DNA from 3 places in the Pseudoalteromonas sp. MB41 genome. Region 1 is predicted to be linked to each of the others. Evidence: predicted binding sites of a transcription regulator. Region 1 holds the regulator's gene; each other region holds the start of a gene.
The links. Region 1 encodes FliA, which starts transcription of late flagellar genes. Its sites were predicted from a motif close to CTAAAGNTNNNNNNNNNNNNGCCGATA; they were not measured.
Positions count from the first base shown of each region.

Region 2: the regulator FliA is predicted to act here: its motif matches at 2,662-2,688, upstream of pomA (flagellar motor protein PomA).
Region 3: the regulator FliA is predicted to act here: its motif matches at 3,749-3,775, upstream of LPA49_RS10420 (VC2046/SO_2500 family protein).

Region 1 covers NZ_JAJJZF010000016.1:48,498-53,541, forward strand. The annotation lists gene LPA49_RS15000 (chemotaxis protein CheA) at 1-1,686, opposite strand, end outside; gene LPA49_RS15005 (protein phosphatase CheZ) at 1,702-2,469, opposite strand; gene cheY (chemotaxis response regulator CheY) at 2,487-2,870, opposite strand; gene LPA49_RS15015 (RNA polymerase sigma factor FliA) at 2,910-3,620, opposite strand; gene LPA49_RS15020 (MinD/ParA family protein) at 3,647-4,507, opposite strand; gene flhF (flagellar biosynthesis protein FlhF) at 4,500-5,044, opposite strand, start outside.
Region 2 covers NZ_JAJJZF010000003.1:255,047-260,090, reverse strand. The annotation lists gene LPA49_RS06415 (DNA topoisomerase III) at 1-233, opposite strand, end outside; gene LPA49_RS06410 (hypothetical protein) at 300-776, opposite strand; gene LPA49_RS06405 (flagellar motor protein MotB) at 906-1,829, opposite strand; gene pomA (flagellar motor protein PomA) at 1,832-2,599, opposite strand; gene xseB (exodeoxyribonuclease VII small subunit) at 2,871-3,113, shown strand; gene ispA ((2E,6E)-farnesyl diphosphate synthase) at 3,118-4,005, shown strand; gene dxs (1-deoxy-D-xylulose-5-phosphate synthase) at 4,094-5,044, shown strand, end outside.
Region 3 covers NZ_JAJJZF010000008.1:118,678-123,721, reverse strand. The annotation lists gene LPA49_RS10440 (S9 family peptidase) at 1-1,311, shown strand, start outside; gene LPA49_RS10435 (SulA-like leucine-rich domain-containing protein) at 1,612-2,049, shown strand; gene LPA49_RS10430 (YchJ family protein) at 2,090-2,569, shown strand; gene LPA49_RS10425 (DUF6172 family protein) at 2,741-3,040, opposite strand; gene LPA49_RS10420 (VC2046/SO_2500 family protein) at 3,199-3,714, opposite strand; tRNA gene LPA49_RS10415 (tRNA-Tyr) at 3,827-3,911, shown strand; tRNA gene LPA49_RS10410 (tRNA-Tyr) at 3,960-4,044, shown strand; gene LPA49_RS10405 (M48 family metallopeptidase) at 4,364-5,044, opposite strand, start outside.

The DNA of each region.
Region 1 (5,044 bases):
TTCAGTGTCCGATAAACGACTCGCTTGGTCGTGATCGATAACCCCTTTGTTTATTGCTATTTTTTTCAGCTTCTCAGGATCCATACCTGCACCATCATCACGAATGGTGAGCAGAATATGATCGCCTTCTTGCGATGCTGAAAGCGTAACTGTCCCTGTACGAGGCTTACCGGCCGCTTCGCGCACCGCAGGCATCTCGATACCATGGTCAACAGAGTTACGCACTAAGTGAACAAGTGGATCAGCAAGGGCTTCAACTAAGTTTTTATCTAAGTCGGTTTCTTCACCGACTAATAGCAAGTTGATGTCTTTTTTCAAGCTACGTGCTAAATCACGAACAACACGCGGGAAACGACCAAATACTTTCTTAATTGGCTGCATGCGGGTTTTCATTACCGCACCTTGCAAGTCTGCCGTGACGACATCTAGGTTCGAAATGGCTTTCCCCATCGCCTCACTGTTGGTGTTATTTGCAAGGCTCACTAAGCGATTGCGCACCAACACCAACTCACCAACCATGTTCATAATTTGGTCTAACCGTTTAGTGTCGACACGCACGGTTGTTTCAGCTTGGGGAGGCGGCGCTTTTTTCGCCGCAGCAGCAGCCTGTTTCTCAGGCGCTTTTTCAGTTGGCGCAGGCTTACTCGTTGCAGGTTGTGGCGCAGGTTTAGCAGGCTCAACCTTTGCAGCCACTGGGGCCGCAGGTTTTGCTGGCTCAACTTTGGTTGTTTCTGGCGTTTGCGGCTTATCTGTCTCTAATGATTGTGGCGCACTGCCTTTGCCATGTAATTCATCAAGTAATGCTTCAAACTCATCATCACTAATTTCATCATCAGAGCCTTCATTACTGACTGCAGGGGGGCTTTGCTCGACCACAGCGCTTGGCTCAGCGGGAGCTTGGCGGGTAATTTTGTCGGCTTTTACTTCACCAAAGCTGCCAACGCCGTGAAGCTCATCTAATAAGCTGTCAAACTCATCATCGGTAATATCATCGCTGTCACTGCTCATGGTGTCTGATGTGATTGATGCAGGCCCTTGGCCTTTACCGTGCAACTCATCGAGCAAGCTTTCGAATTCATCTTCAGTAATTTCATCTATGTTTTGTGGTTGAGCTTGGGTATCACCCAATCCCCCATCAAATAACATATCAAATGCAAACGGATCGTCGTCATCAATATTACTAGAGACATCAGCAGTAACTTCGGGTGTATCAACAACCGGTTCAGGCTCAACAGTGACTTCTTCAGCTACTTCGTCTGTTACGGTTGTGTCTTCACCAGCGAGCTCTTCTGCTGTTGGTGGTTGACTTAATTTATGTAGGACGTCTAAGAGGGCTTGATCTGCTGGCTCTGGTTGTTCACGATTTTGAATTGTCGCGAACATTTCATTGATTGTATCGAGGGCTTGTAAAATAACATCCATAAGTTCTGGAGTTACACTGCGCACGCCTTGGCGCAACAAATCAAACACATTTTCAGCACCATGACACGCATCAACAAGCTCAGTCATGCTTAAAAAGCCTGCGCCACCTTTTACGGTGTGAAAGCCTCTAAAAATAGCGTTTAGTAAGTCTTTATCATCTGGATTATTTTCAAGCTCGACCAATTGCTCCGACAAAAGCTCTAAAATTTCCCCTGCTTCAACAAGGAAATCCTGTAAAATATCTTCATCGACTTCAAAGCTCATGCAGCTACTCTCCTCTTAGAAGCCCAGACTTGATAATAGGTCATCAACTTCATCTTGTCCTGAAACAACATCATCGCGTGACTCTTTATCAATAATTGGCCCTTCTGGACCTGCCAGCGTATCGCTTTGTGCAGGTGCTTTGTCTATGGCCTGTTTTTCTTGTTTTATTTGACCATCGTCTTGACTGCCGAATACAGTTAAGAGATTGATTAAACTGTCTTCTACTTCGCGCACTAATTCGATAACACGGCGTATTACCTGCCCCGTCAAGTCTTGATAATCTTGCGCCATTAGCACGTTGGTCATCAAGCCTTGTAACTCATCTGTTTTGGTGTGCGAGTTATTCATGAACTTATCTAAGCTGTGGCATAACGTTTTAAATTCACCGAGTTCAATTTCTCGATTCATTAAACGATCCCACGTTGGTTTAATCGTGGCAATTTCATCAGCGAGCTGTTGTGCTATAGGCAAACTAGCTTCCACGGCATCCATCGTTTTATTGGCCGCGCTTTCAGTCATTTCCATAACATAATTCAAGCGCTGCTTTGCATCCGGGATTGCTTCTGTTGTTAAATCTGTGAGTCGAGTATCAAGATCGAAGTTTTTTAGTGCTTCATGAAGTTGTCGTGTCAATTTACCGACTTCAGCAAACAACTCTGATTGTTCTTTTGATGCTGTTTCAAGTATCAGCTTATCAGCTTTCTCTTGTTCACCATTTTCAAGATACTCAACAAGTTGACGAGCTTGCTCTAAACTTATTTGAGGCGCAGCAAGTGCTGACATAAGCCTCTCCCCTTAGATTAACCTAAACGTTCAAACACTTTTTCCAATTTGGTTTTCAGTGTCGCAGCAGTGAATGGTTTGACGATATAGCCATTAACACCCGCTTGAGCAGCAGCAACAATTTGTTCTTTTTTCGCTTCAGCTGTCACCATTAACACGGGGATATGTTTAAGGCTATCATCAGCACGAATTGCGCGTAATAGATCAATACCTTGCATTCCAGGCATATTCCAATCTGTTACAACAAAATCAAACTCTTGATTTTGCAACATCGGCAATGCTGTTGAACCATCATCAGCTTCCTGCACATTGGTAAAACCTAAATCCCTTAACAGGTTTTTAATGATACGTCTCATTGTAGAAAAATCATCAACAACAAGAATTTTCATGTTTTTATCCAAAACATCCTCCGGTGAGGTTTGAACCTTATTTACTTACTACTAATTAATCCAGTCATTGATTTTTGCTTTGAGCTTAATCATCGCCTGACCATGTATTTGACTCACACGCGATTCGCTAACATCGAGTATGTGCCCTATTTCTTTTAAGTTCATTTCATCGTTGTAATACAAAGACAAAACGAGTGCATCTCTTTCTGGTAACGATTGGATAGCCGTCAATAGAGACTGGTTAAACCGTTCATTTTTAACATTATTAAACGGTTTGTCTAGTGCTAAATCATGCCCCATAGGTGTGATGACGTCTTCATCAACGCCTAAATCCTCTATACCCAGTACCTTACTGGAATTTACATCATGTAGAATATGATGGTACTCATCCAGTGTAATATCAAGTTTTTCAGCAACTTCTGTGTCTTTTGGCTCGCGGTTTAAAATACTCTCTAAATCCGAAATCGTTTCAGCGACAAGGCGTGCATTACGGTGAACTGAACGGGGAGCCCAATCACCTCGACGGATTTCATCGAGCATAGCCCCTCGAATTCGAATACCCGCAAATGTTTCAAAACTGGCCCCTTTACTCGCATCAAAATTTTTCGACGCTTCTATAAGGCCAATCATACCTGACTGAATCAAATCATCGAGTTGCACACTGGCAGGTAAACGAGCAATTAGATGACACGCTACTTTTTTGACTAAAGAGGCATGTTTTTCAACAATCGCATTTAAATTCTGTGCTGATTGATATCCCATCGCTTTATTCACCGATGTTGTCATAGTTAACCGTTTACTAGTTTTTCAATAAAAAATTCTAAATGACCTGACGGTTGATTTGGAATTGGCCACTTAACTGCTTTCGTTGCTAATGTTTTAAATGCCACAGCGGCTGGTGAGTTTGGAAATAACTCCACAATCACTTTTTGGCGGCGGGTCGATTTGCGCATATTCTCGTCATACGGAATGGTTGCGACAAGTTCCATAGACACATCTAAGAATCGATCCGTTACTTTTGAGAGTTTAGCAAATAATTCTTGCCCTTCACGCATACTGCGCACCATATTGGCAACTATTTTAAATTTGTAAACGCCATGCTCACGACTTAACACTTTAATTAGGGCGTAAGCGTCGGTAATTGAGGTAGGTTCATCACATACAACAACAACAACATCTTGCGCTGCACGCGAAAAGCTTAATACCATGTCTGAAATACCCGCAGCGGTATCGACAATTAAAATATCAAACTCAGTATTTAGCTCGCTAAATGCGCGGATAAGCCCCGCATGTTCTGACGGTGTTAACTCAACCATACTTTGCGAGCCCGAAGTCGCTGGCACAATTTTTATACCTGCTGGGCCTTCGACAAGAATTTCATCCAGTTCACACTCACCAGATAAAACATGAGATAAGTTTCTCTCGACACGTAAACCAAGCATTACGTCACAATTTGCCAACCCTAAATCGGCATCTAATACTAATACACGATTTCCCAGCTGACCTAATGCGATCGCGGTATTGAGTGACACATTCGTTTTACCCACACCACCTTTGCCGCCAGTGACAGCGATAACTTTAACGCCACTATTATTATTTTGATTCATTTTGCGCAGGCCGCTTGCTTGATCTAATACTGTGTTAATCATACATCCCTACTGTGTTCGACGCTACTGCTTGACGTCGTGAATGTTGTGCTTTTGCTCGTTTTAAATATAATTGCTCAGCTTTTTTTACTAGTTTTTCTGCATTCGCAACGCGAATATCTTCAGGAACACGCTGACCATTAGTAAGATACCCTATTGGCAAGCGATTTTGAATCGCAATACTAATAATCTCACCTAAACTAAGTGATTCATCTAACTTAGTGAAGATACAACCACTTAGTTGCACTTTTTTAAAGTGGCGAACGGTTTCTTGTAGCACGTTAATTTGCGCTGTTGCACTTAACACTAAATAACTGCGAATGTCGACACGCTGATTGCGCATTAATGTATTAAGTTGCTCAGTTAAGCGTAAGTCGCGTTGACTCATACCCGCAGTGTCTATTAATACTAGACGCTTATTGCGTAAATGGTATAACACTTCAGCTAATTCATTTGCGTCTTTAACTTGTTTCACACCACAGCCAATAATGCGGCCATAAGTGGCTAGCTGCTCATACGCTCCAATACGGTAAGTGTCTG
Region 2 (5,044 bases), on a different contig from region 1:
TTTGGCTTTAGTTGCCATTGCTCTGGCACGATAGGTAAATGTTCAAAACGCCATTTTTTAAAGCGTTCATCGTACTCATCAGGTTCAGCTTGCTCAAGTAAATGACCTATACACCATGAAACACAATCACCATTGGCAAGTTCAATAAAACCATCCTGCTTTTTTTGAGGTTTTGGCAGCGCATCTGCTATAGCGCGTGCTAAAGAAGGTTTTTCGGCAATGTAAAGTTTCATAAAGCAACACTAGATACTGTTTATATGAACAGTAGTCTAGCATAGGGTTTTTAACTTAGGAATAAGTTAAGCGTGCTTTGCTCGCCGTGTTAGTAAGTAAATCAGTGGTAAATAACACACAATAACAGTAGCAATATTAATGAGAGGCAGCAGCGTCTTATACATATATGTGCTGTACGATAAGTCCCAAAGGTGACGATCGACTAAACGAAAGAGTTGTAAAATAGGGGCCATAATAACAACAAGTTGACCCAACACACTCTGCCACAAATAAACTTTATCTTTGATCCCTAAATACGCAATTACAGCCATCCAAGCAATATCATTGAAAGCCCACACTACATAGCGCCAGACATAAATATCATCAAAACCACGTAAATGGTCATGAATCAACGTGCCGTATAAAAAGAAGCAGGCTGTGATTAGTGCAAACCGAAAGGCAAACCAGTCTTTTTGTAGATAGAAAACGAAAATAGCTGGGCTCAACATGAATACCCAGCTATTATTTAATATTGATATGATGGAGCCAAACCAATCAGGCAAAATTACCTACCTTAATCAGTTTTATCATCATCATCACCACTACCATTACCTGGCATGTAGCAGTACTTATCTATTTTTTTCATTTGTATACTCCATTACATCTGTTAACGAAGTTTTACTGTAATAGATTTATGGTCTCACATCAATAGGGTCTGACTCGTGCGCTTTACCCTGCATTATAGAGATCTCGACACGTCGATTACGTCGGCGATCTTCATCGGTCACATTGGGAACAAGCGGCCGTGTTTCAGCATGCCCGACAACCACCATGCGCGACTTATCGAAACCTGAGGCTTTTTCCATTTCACTGGCAACCGCCACCGCTCTTTTCGAAGATAAATCCCAGTTATTGGTGTATAGCTCATTAGAAACCTGAAAATCATCAGTATGGCCAGACACCGTAATTTCACCAGGTACGTCTTTAAGTAAGGTCGCTATATCACGAATGATAGGTTTAAATTTAGGCTGTAAAAATGCGCTGCCCGATGGGAACGAGCCATTTTCACGAATACGGATAATAATTTGCTGACCAAGCGACTCAAGCTCAATCGCCCCATCCATAATCTGTTGCTCTAATTGCTGAGCAATTTTTTTCACAAGCTCATTAGTTTGCTCTTGATCAGCCGCTGAAATTGACTGCTCCATCGCTTGCTCTTGCGCAGTACTTTGCGATTCACCACCGCGCTTGTTACCTCGTTGCTCTTGGCGACCACCAGCAGAGCTTTCATCACCCGCTTGAAACTCTAACATTTGCTGAGTCATTTCAACGGTTTGTTGTTGAATCGTTTCAATCGGCGTGGGCTCAGGTTTACCTGGCGTGAACTCCATTGCAATCACCGAGGTTCCTTTGGGAATATCTTTTACTTCAATCTTATTTTGCACACCAAAAGCAAACTTCATCGAGCCTGCTATTTGCTTAAACTTAAGTACATCCATTTCAGAGAAAGCAAGTAAGAGTACAAAGAAGCACATTAATAACGACATTAAGTCAGCAAACGTGCCCATCCAAGCTGGCAGGCCAGGGGGCGGACATTTGCACTCTTGATCAGACATGCCTACTCCTCAGTATCTACTTTACGTTTAGATTCGGCTAAATAGTTTTTCAAAATCCCTTCAATTACTTTCGGGTTTTGACCATCTTGTATGCCTAAAACCGCATCCAAAATGAGGCGCTGGTTTAGTGCTTCTTCGTCTTTACGAAGCTCAAGCTTTACCTGGATTGGAATAGCAATAACATTCGCTAAAAATGCACCGTATAAGGTGGTAAGTAAGGCCACCGCCATAGCAGGACCAATCGCTTTAGGGTCATCCATGTTTGATAACATCGCAACCAACCCTATCAGCGTACCAATCATACCCATTGCCGGGGCGATATCAGCAAGCGATTTAAATAAAGTGGCACCATGTTCATGACGTGCAGATGTCAAAGAAATATCTTTTTGTAGCGTAGCCCTCACAACATCGGCATCATGACCATCAACCAGCATATCAACCCCTTTTCGCATGAACGCATTGGGGATATCAGCCTCTTCCAGCGCGAGAAAGCCACCTTTACGTGCAGAGTCAGCTAGTTCAACTGCTTTTTCAATTAACTCTTCTGGAGATTCAATTTTGAACATGAAGGCTTTAGCTGCAACCTTCCCTATCCCCAAAAACTGTCCCATGGTGAAGTTTGATAACACAATAAAAATCGAGCCACCGAATACAATGACCACCGAAGGTGTGTTGTAAAACATTGCAACTTGGCCGTCACTACTTAACACCATCGACATAGCAATTAAGCCTATGGCACCAAGAATACCTATTATGGTTGCTAAATCCACATACCCCTCCAGAGGAAAATAACACGACACCCTCAGGCATCAAATTTTTATTATTAACTGCTTATCGGCAAGCAATTGAATTACTTAAATCATTAAATGAATTAATTTTATTTTAATGTAAGATTTTTAAGCTACAAGTTTAAGCTGTATCTAAAAGCGTAAAAATAGCATATCGAAATCGCTTTATGCGTAAAAAAACACATCATTCTTTGACCTAGTTTAGCATTCCCCCTAAAATTGGCCTCACTTTCTAATAGCTATCGAGGCCACAATGGCGGCAAAGAAACCAGAAAACTTAAGCTTTGAAGAAGCGCTGGATGAATTATCTCAAATAGTTGTGCAAATGGAGCAAGGTGAACTGTCTTTAGAACAGTCACTTAAACAGTTTGAACGTGGTATTTCACTGGCAAATGCCTCATCAGGTAAATTACAGCAAGCAGAACAAAAAGTGGCCATTTTAATGGGCAACGATAGCCAAGCTCCTCTGAGCAACTTTGATTCAAACCTGGACTAATTCAGTGCAATTAAAAGAACAACTACAACGTGCTCAACACGATGTTGAAGCCATGTTAAATCGCTATTTTGATCAGCCACTTAATACCGAACAAACAATTAAAGACGCAACCCATTATGGTGTTTTAAATGGGGGGAAGCGTTTACGGCCGTACCTTGTTTACGCAACCGGTCGTATGATGGGAGCAAACAAAGCCGATTTAGATGTACTTGCAGCAGCCATTGAGTGTATCCATAGTTACTCACTTGTACACGATGATTTGCCAGCAATGGACGATGATGATTTACGCCGAGGCCGACCAACTTGCCACATTGTTTATGGCGAAGCACAGGCAATTTTAGCCGGCGATGCACTGCAAACGCTTGCATTTGATTTAATTGCTAATCATCAATTTACGGTGCCAGCGACACAACAGGTTAAAATGATAGCCTCATTAAGCAAAGCCTCAGGTATTGAAGGTATGGTTGGGGGACAAGCACTGGATATTGTCTCTACCGATCAAGTGATCAGTGTTGAGCAATTGGAACGTATCCACCAACTGAAAACCGGGGCGCTTTTAAATTGTGCAATTACACTGGGAGCTTTGTGCGCGACTCACTGTGATCAGCATACATTGCAGCAACTAAATCTATTTGGTCAAGCGATAGGTCTGGCTTTTCAGGTACAAGACGATATCCTAGACGTTGAAGCTGATACTGAAACATTAGGAAAGCCTCAAGGGTCAGATATTGCGGCTAATAAAGCAACCTACCCTGCTTTATTAGGCATGGCAGGTGCTAAACAAAAAGCGCAAGATTTACTTGCCCAAGCTCATCAGGCTCTTGAGGCAATAGATTACGACACAAATGAGTTGGCAAGCCTTGCCAGCTATATAGTTGAACGTAAATATTAGTGCCTACAAAAGAAAGACAAAATAACTAAAAAATCAGAGCCGCTATGGGCTATAATGCACTCTGGTTAGCGAAGGATGTATAAAAAACATGACACTTGATAGTAGCAAGTATCCATTATTAAGTTTGGTTGACGAACCAGCACAACTGCGTGATTTAGCGCAAGACAAATTACCTGCGTTTAGTAAAGAGTTACGTGAATACCTTTTGAACTCAGTTTCGCAAAGTAGTGGTCATTTAGCATCAGGATTAGGCACTGTTGAGTTAACTGTTGCGCTGCATTATGTCTATAACACCCCTGAAGATCGTTTAGTATGGGATGTGGGTCACCAAGCATACCCACACAAAATCTTAACGGGTCGTCGTGACCAAATGCATACGATTCGTCAAAAGGATGGCTTACACCCTTTCCCATTCCGTGAAGAAAGTAAATACGATACATTCAGTGTAGGTCACTCTAGCACCTCTATTTCTGCAGCCCTAGGCATGGCAATTGCGGCAGAAAAAGAAGGTAAAGATCGAAAAACAGTTGCCGTAATTGGTGATGGTGCCATTACTGCGGGTATGGCATTTGAAGCGATGAACCACATGGGTGATGTAAACCCAAATGTGCTGATTATCTTAAATGATAACGAAATGTCGATTTCAGAAAACGTGGGCGCATTAAACAACCACTTCGCTCGCATTTTATCAGGTAGTTTCTATACCAATATCCGAGAAGGCAGTAAAAAGCTACTTTCGGGTTTACCCCCCGTAAAAGAACTTGCCAGCCGAATGGAAGAGCACTTGAAAGGCATGGTCATACCAGGCACTTTCTTTGAAGAGTTAGGTTTAAACTATATCGGCCCAATAGATGGCCACGACGTGAATATGTTGGTCGATACCCTGCGTAATATGCGTAACCTTAAAGGGCCGCAATTACTGCATATAAAAACGCAAAAAGGCAAAGGTTATAAACCTGCTGAAGCGGATCCTATTGGCTACCATGGGGTACCGAAATTTGACCCTAGCATGTCAAAATTGCCTAAATCAAAACCGGGC
Region 3 (5,044 bases), on a different contig from region 1:
AAAAATAACTCTAATAAAGACAGTGATGTGTTCATTCTCGATACAATGAAAAAAACGCTCAAACCTGAGCTAATCACTCGTCATGATAATGAAGCGCAATATGGCCCTGAAACATTCTCAAAAGACAGCAAGTCTCTGTATTACTCGACCGATGCAAAAGGTGAATTTTCACAGGTTTGGCGCTATGACTTAACGACAGGTGAGCACAGCCCCGCCCTAAAAGATGACTGGGATGTCAGCTTTATTTACTTCTCAAAATCAGGGCGTTACCAAGTAAGTGGGGTTAATGCTGATGCCAGTACTAAAGTGACAATCATTGACACAAAAACCAATAAACAAATCGATATGCCTGCCTTGCCCCCGGGCAATTTACGTGGTGTAAGCTTTTCAGCTGATGAAAAGAGCATGGCGTTTTACCTAAATTCAGATACCTCGCCAAGTAACTTATTTGTTTGGCAATTAGGCGAAACGAAAGCAAAAAAACTGACCCATACTTTAAGCGATGCAATTGATCAAAATGATCTCGTTGAAAGCACGATTGTGCGTTTTAAAAGCTTTGACGGTTTAGAAATCCCTGGCGTTTTATATAAGCCCAAACAGGCTAATAGTAATAATAAAGTGCCTGCTCTAGTGTGGGTGCATGGTGGTCCGGGCGGCCAGAGCCGCACAGGTTACAGCGCAATGCAGCAGCACTTAGTTAATCATGGCTATGCTATATTTGCTGTAAACAATCGCGGTAGCTCTGGCTATGGTAAAACTTTTTTCCATTTAGATGATAAAAAGCATGGTACAGACGATTTGCAAGATATTGTCTACGGGAAAAAGCACTTACAGAGCTTAGACTGGGTTGATGCTGATAAAATTGGCATTATGGGTGGCAGTTACGGTGGCTTTATGACGGCAGCGGCGCTGGCTTTCGAACCTGAAGAATTTAAAGTAGGTATTAATATTTTTGGCGTAACTAACTGGGTAAGAACATTAAACTCTATACCACCTTGGTGGGAAAGCTTTAAAAAAGCGCTGTACGATGAAATGGGTGACCCTGCAACTGATGGCGAACGCCATCGAGCGATATCTCCCCTCTTCCATGCTAAAAACATTACGAAACCACTGATGGTTATTCAAGGTGCAAACGACCCTCGTGTATTGCAAGTTGAGAGTGATGAGCTTGTTGCCGCAGTAAAAGCGAATGGTGTCCCCGTAGAATACGTGTTGTTCGATGACGAAGGTCATGGTTTTACTAAAAAAGAAAACCGTATCAAAGCATCAAACGCGTACCTTGAGTTTTTAAATACGTACTTGAAAAACTAAATTTTAGAAGCCGGTGTACACCGGCTTCTTTATCAAAACACCTGTATAAACCTCAAATATCCTGCATACAAACTACTGTATAAACTTCGATATAAAACACTGTATATATTATTTCATCCATTTTTAACAAAATATCACACTGTAAAGAAACAAAATAACCAATTGTTTTTAAAGATTTAATTTTTTAAAATTATTAAAAACTGAATAATTGGTTAAAAAATAGCAAAAAAACACTTGCGCAAAAACACTGTATAAACTACTGTATACACATACTGTATAAACAACCAGTGAGTGAAAGTTATGTTACAGCCAATTACCTTAAGAACCGTTAAAAGCTATCAACAAGATAACGACAAAGCGTCGGTTAATTTAATTCAAATTGAAGACGAAATTTCAGCAACATTTGAGCTATTAAAGGTATTACATCACTATAACAGCCAAAGTGCGTGGACATTGTTAATTGCACCTGATCATGTGCCAAGTAAAGCATTACTCGATTCATGTTCAATCGACACCAGTAAACTGTTAGTGATCAGACAAAAGCACCTTGTGAATCTTGAATATGTGTTAAGTTCGGCGCTGCACAACGGTAACTTTGCCGCAGTGATCACCTGGACAGATATTGTCAGCAACAATCAACTAGATTCTATGACTCTTAATTTAGAACATGCATCTGCAAAGTTTTACTGCTTCACCAAAAGCAACCCATTAAACAATTTAGTACCGCAGCCACAATAGGCTTGCTAAAATAGCAATTTATTGTTTTAGGTAAGTTGTTATGACATCACTCACACACTCCCTTTGTCCTTGTGGCAGCAAACAAGATTTCTCGCTTTGCTGCCAACCTTTGCACGCAGGCGATAGCCAAGCGCAAACGCCGGAACAACTTATGCGTTCTCGCTTTAGTGCTTATGCCTTAAAAGATGCAAAATATGTCTTTACAACATACGCACAAAGCCAACAAACCGCTAACCCTGTTAGCGAAATCAAAGATTTTGCTAATAGCTGTCGTTTTACCAAGCTAAGCGTTTTAGATACTGAATATAACGAGCAAGAAGGTTTTGTAGAATTTAAAGCAAATTACTTTTACCAAAACTTGTATTGTGAGTTACACGAGAAATCGCGTTTTATTAAAGAAGATGGACTATGGCGTTACCTTGATGGTGAAATAACGCCCGTTGCTGATATTAAAATTGGCCGTAATGATGAATGCCCTTGCGGTAGCGGCAAAAAATATAAAAAGTGTCACGCAATTTAAATCACGGCTATTCACTTTTTATATAGCCAATCTAAACCTTGACTAGCCATTGTAGGGAAAGCCGTTGCGTGGTGGGCATGTGATATAAATCAACACACAATAATGTCATTGTATTTCAGACAATAAAAATGGGCCTCAAGGCCCATTCTTAAATTCTATGAATTATAACGACTATTCTTCGTCAAATTCTTGTAACTGGCGTTGTGCTGGACGCGCTAGAATCTCGACATAAAACGATGTAAGCCCTTTTGCTTCAATATCGCTAATGCATTTATTAATTTCCGCCACATGAACGACTTTCGCGTCGTCAGCTGACTCTCCAAATTTACAATCAAATGCCCAGTAATCGGCATCTTCTGGGAGAGTTTTATTACGCTCACGTTTTAAATACTTCTTCACTTCGTGCTTAGCTGCATCAACCATGCGAGGGTATTTAATTTTCTCATGGTTAAGCGTGAATGTTTTCTTCATTATAGTCCTAATAACTTGGTTCAATGATAATGGCATAAAGCCATTTGGGCGCATTATAACAAGCACATAAAAAATTAGCTGTACTTTTTACTGATTTGCACCAATTTACCTATCTTTGTAAGTGTAGCGTACAAGGCGAGTATGACAATTTCAATTAATTAAGCAGTTGCCAATTGCAAAGGCTGATGAATCGCCTCGTCCGTTAAGCTGTCATAAAACGCAGCTGCATCCATTTGCATACGCTCTGTGGGTGCGTTTTTATCGTAATAGCGTTTTCTGACTGCTGGCTCACAGTTATCGATGACTTCTAACGGCACATGATTTTTATCATCGCGGATAGCAAGCGGCTCAGGACTGAGACAATTACGTAGGCGAATATCTGACAAGCCACCTTCTAAAAGTCGCAGCCCATTATTCTGCCCGATTAACATATCATATTGTTCAGGCGCTAATGGTTGTTTTGGGCCTGCCCCTAACTCATTTCTGAGTACGTGTTCTGAACTCTGAGTATCGGTTAATTCTGTTTTCGGTAAATGAAACTGGCTAAAATCAAGCGCATCATGAGACAGCATCGCCAATAATAAGGCAAACTCACCTTGGCGGTGTTCATGAACACTTTTGTTAAGACGATTATCAAGTTGACTCTCGTTGAGCAACAAACCATCAATTTGCATAGACTTTGGCCGAATAGTTTCAAGATTAACCAGTTATCGGCATTAATCTATTTTTCTTTAGTTTTTTTCTTTACTTAAAGAGCCAGTTTGCTATTATCAGCGCCGTTGCATTGGAGGGGTTCCCGAGCGGCCAAAGGGATCAGACTGTAAATCTGACGGCTCAGCCTTCGCTGGTTCGAATCCAGCTCCCTCCACCACTTTTCTACGCTCAGTTAAGTGGGGCCAAATGCAATAAAAATTAGTGTGGAGGGGTTCCCGAGCGGCCAAAGGGATCAGACTGTAAATCTGACGGCTCAGCCTTCGCTGGTTCGAATCCAGCTCCCTCCACCACTTTCCTTCTCTGCTAATTCACTATTCTATTTTTCATCTTATTATTTACTTCTCTTTTCCTAAATCGTTAAACTAAAAATACAGCTATTTCAATTGAATTATCCTTTTGTTATACTATTCCGCTTAATTAAGTGGTCTATTTTGAGGCAATAAAACCGCGTTGATAACAAGGCAAAAATGTAGTTATTTAGTTGTTCTCGGCAATTGCTCCTGCATTGCTCTACCTCCTGCATCCATGCAGTCGTAAATCAGACATTTTTAACGCAGGTAGCGACTGGTTTAATCACTCAAAATGATTAAGTATTTTTGCGGATTAGTATTAGAGCCAGCGTAAAAATGGACCATTCACTTTCAGCCAATTGCTTGCTTTTTTATGTTCGGGATAAAACTCACTCACCCGTTGCCAAAATGCCGCACTGTGATCCATATGCTTTAAATGCGCAAGTTCATGAACAACAACATAATCAATAACCCATAGGGGCGCACTGGCTAAGTGCAAATTAAAGGTTAACTCTCTTTGGCGATTACAACTGCCCCATCGACGCTTGTAATGTTGAATTTTAAGACGTGTTGGTAACGCTTCTCTCATTTGAATACAGTAGTTTTGTATACGCATCTCAAGGTAGGTTTCTAACTTGTCATGTAAAAACTCTTCCATCAATGCAAGATACTTTGCGTCTGTGAGTTTAACGCGCGGTGAAATAGCAAGGGTTAATTCATGAGTATCAGTGTCTTGATACCATTGGCTGCAATTTTCTTGCTTAAATACAAGGGGAATTACCTGATCAAATAGCTTGATTTGCGAATTTTTAATGGGAAATTGACACTGCTCAGCGTGTAATGATTGTTTAGTAACTTGCTCTGCAACCCAATGCTGCTTTGTTTTTAACCACGCTTCAATATCTTTACGCGGGACAAAGTGAGGTGCATACACAGTCAACTGCTGCTCAGCGACTTTAATCGCGACAGTTTTTCTACGTTTACTGCGTTTTAACGTGTA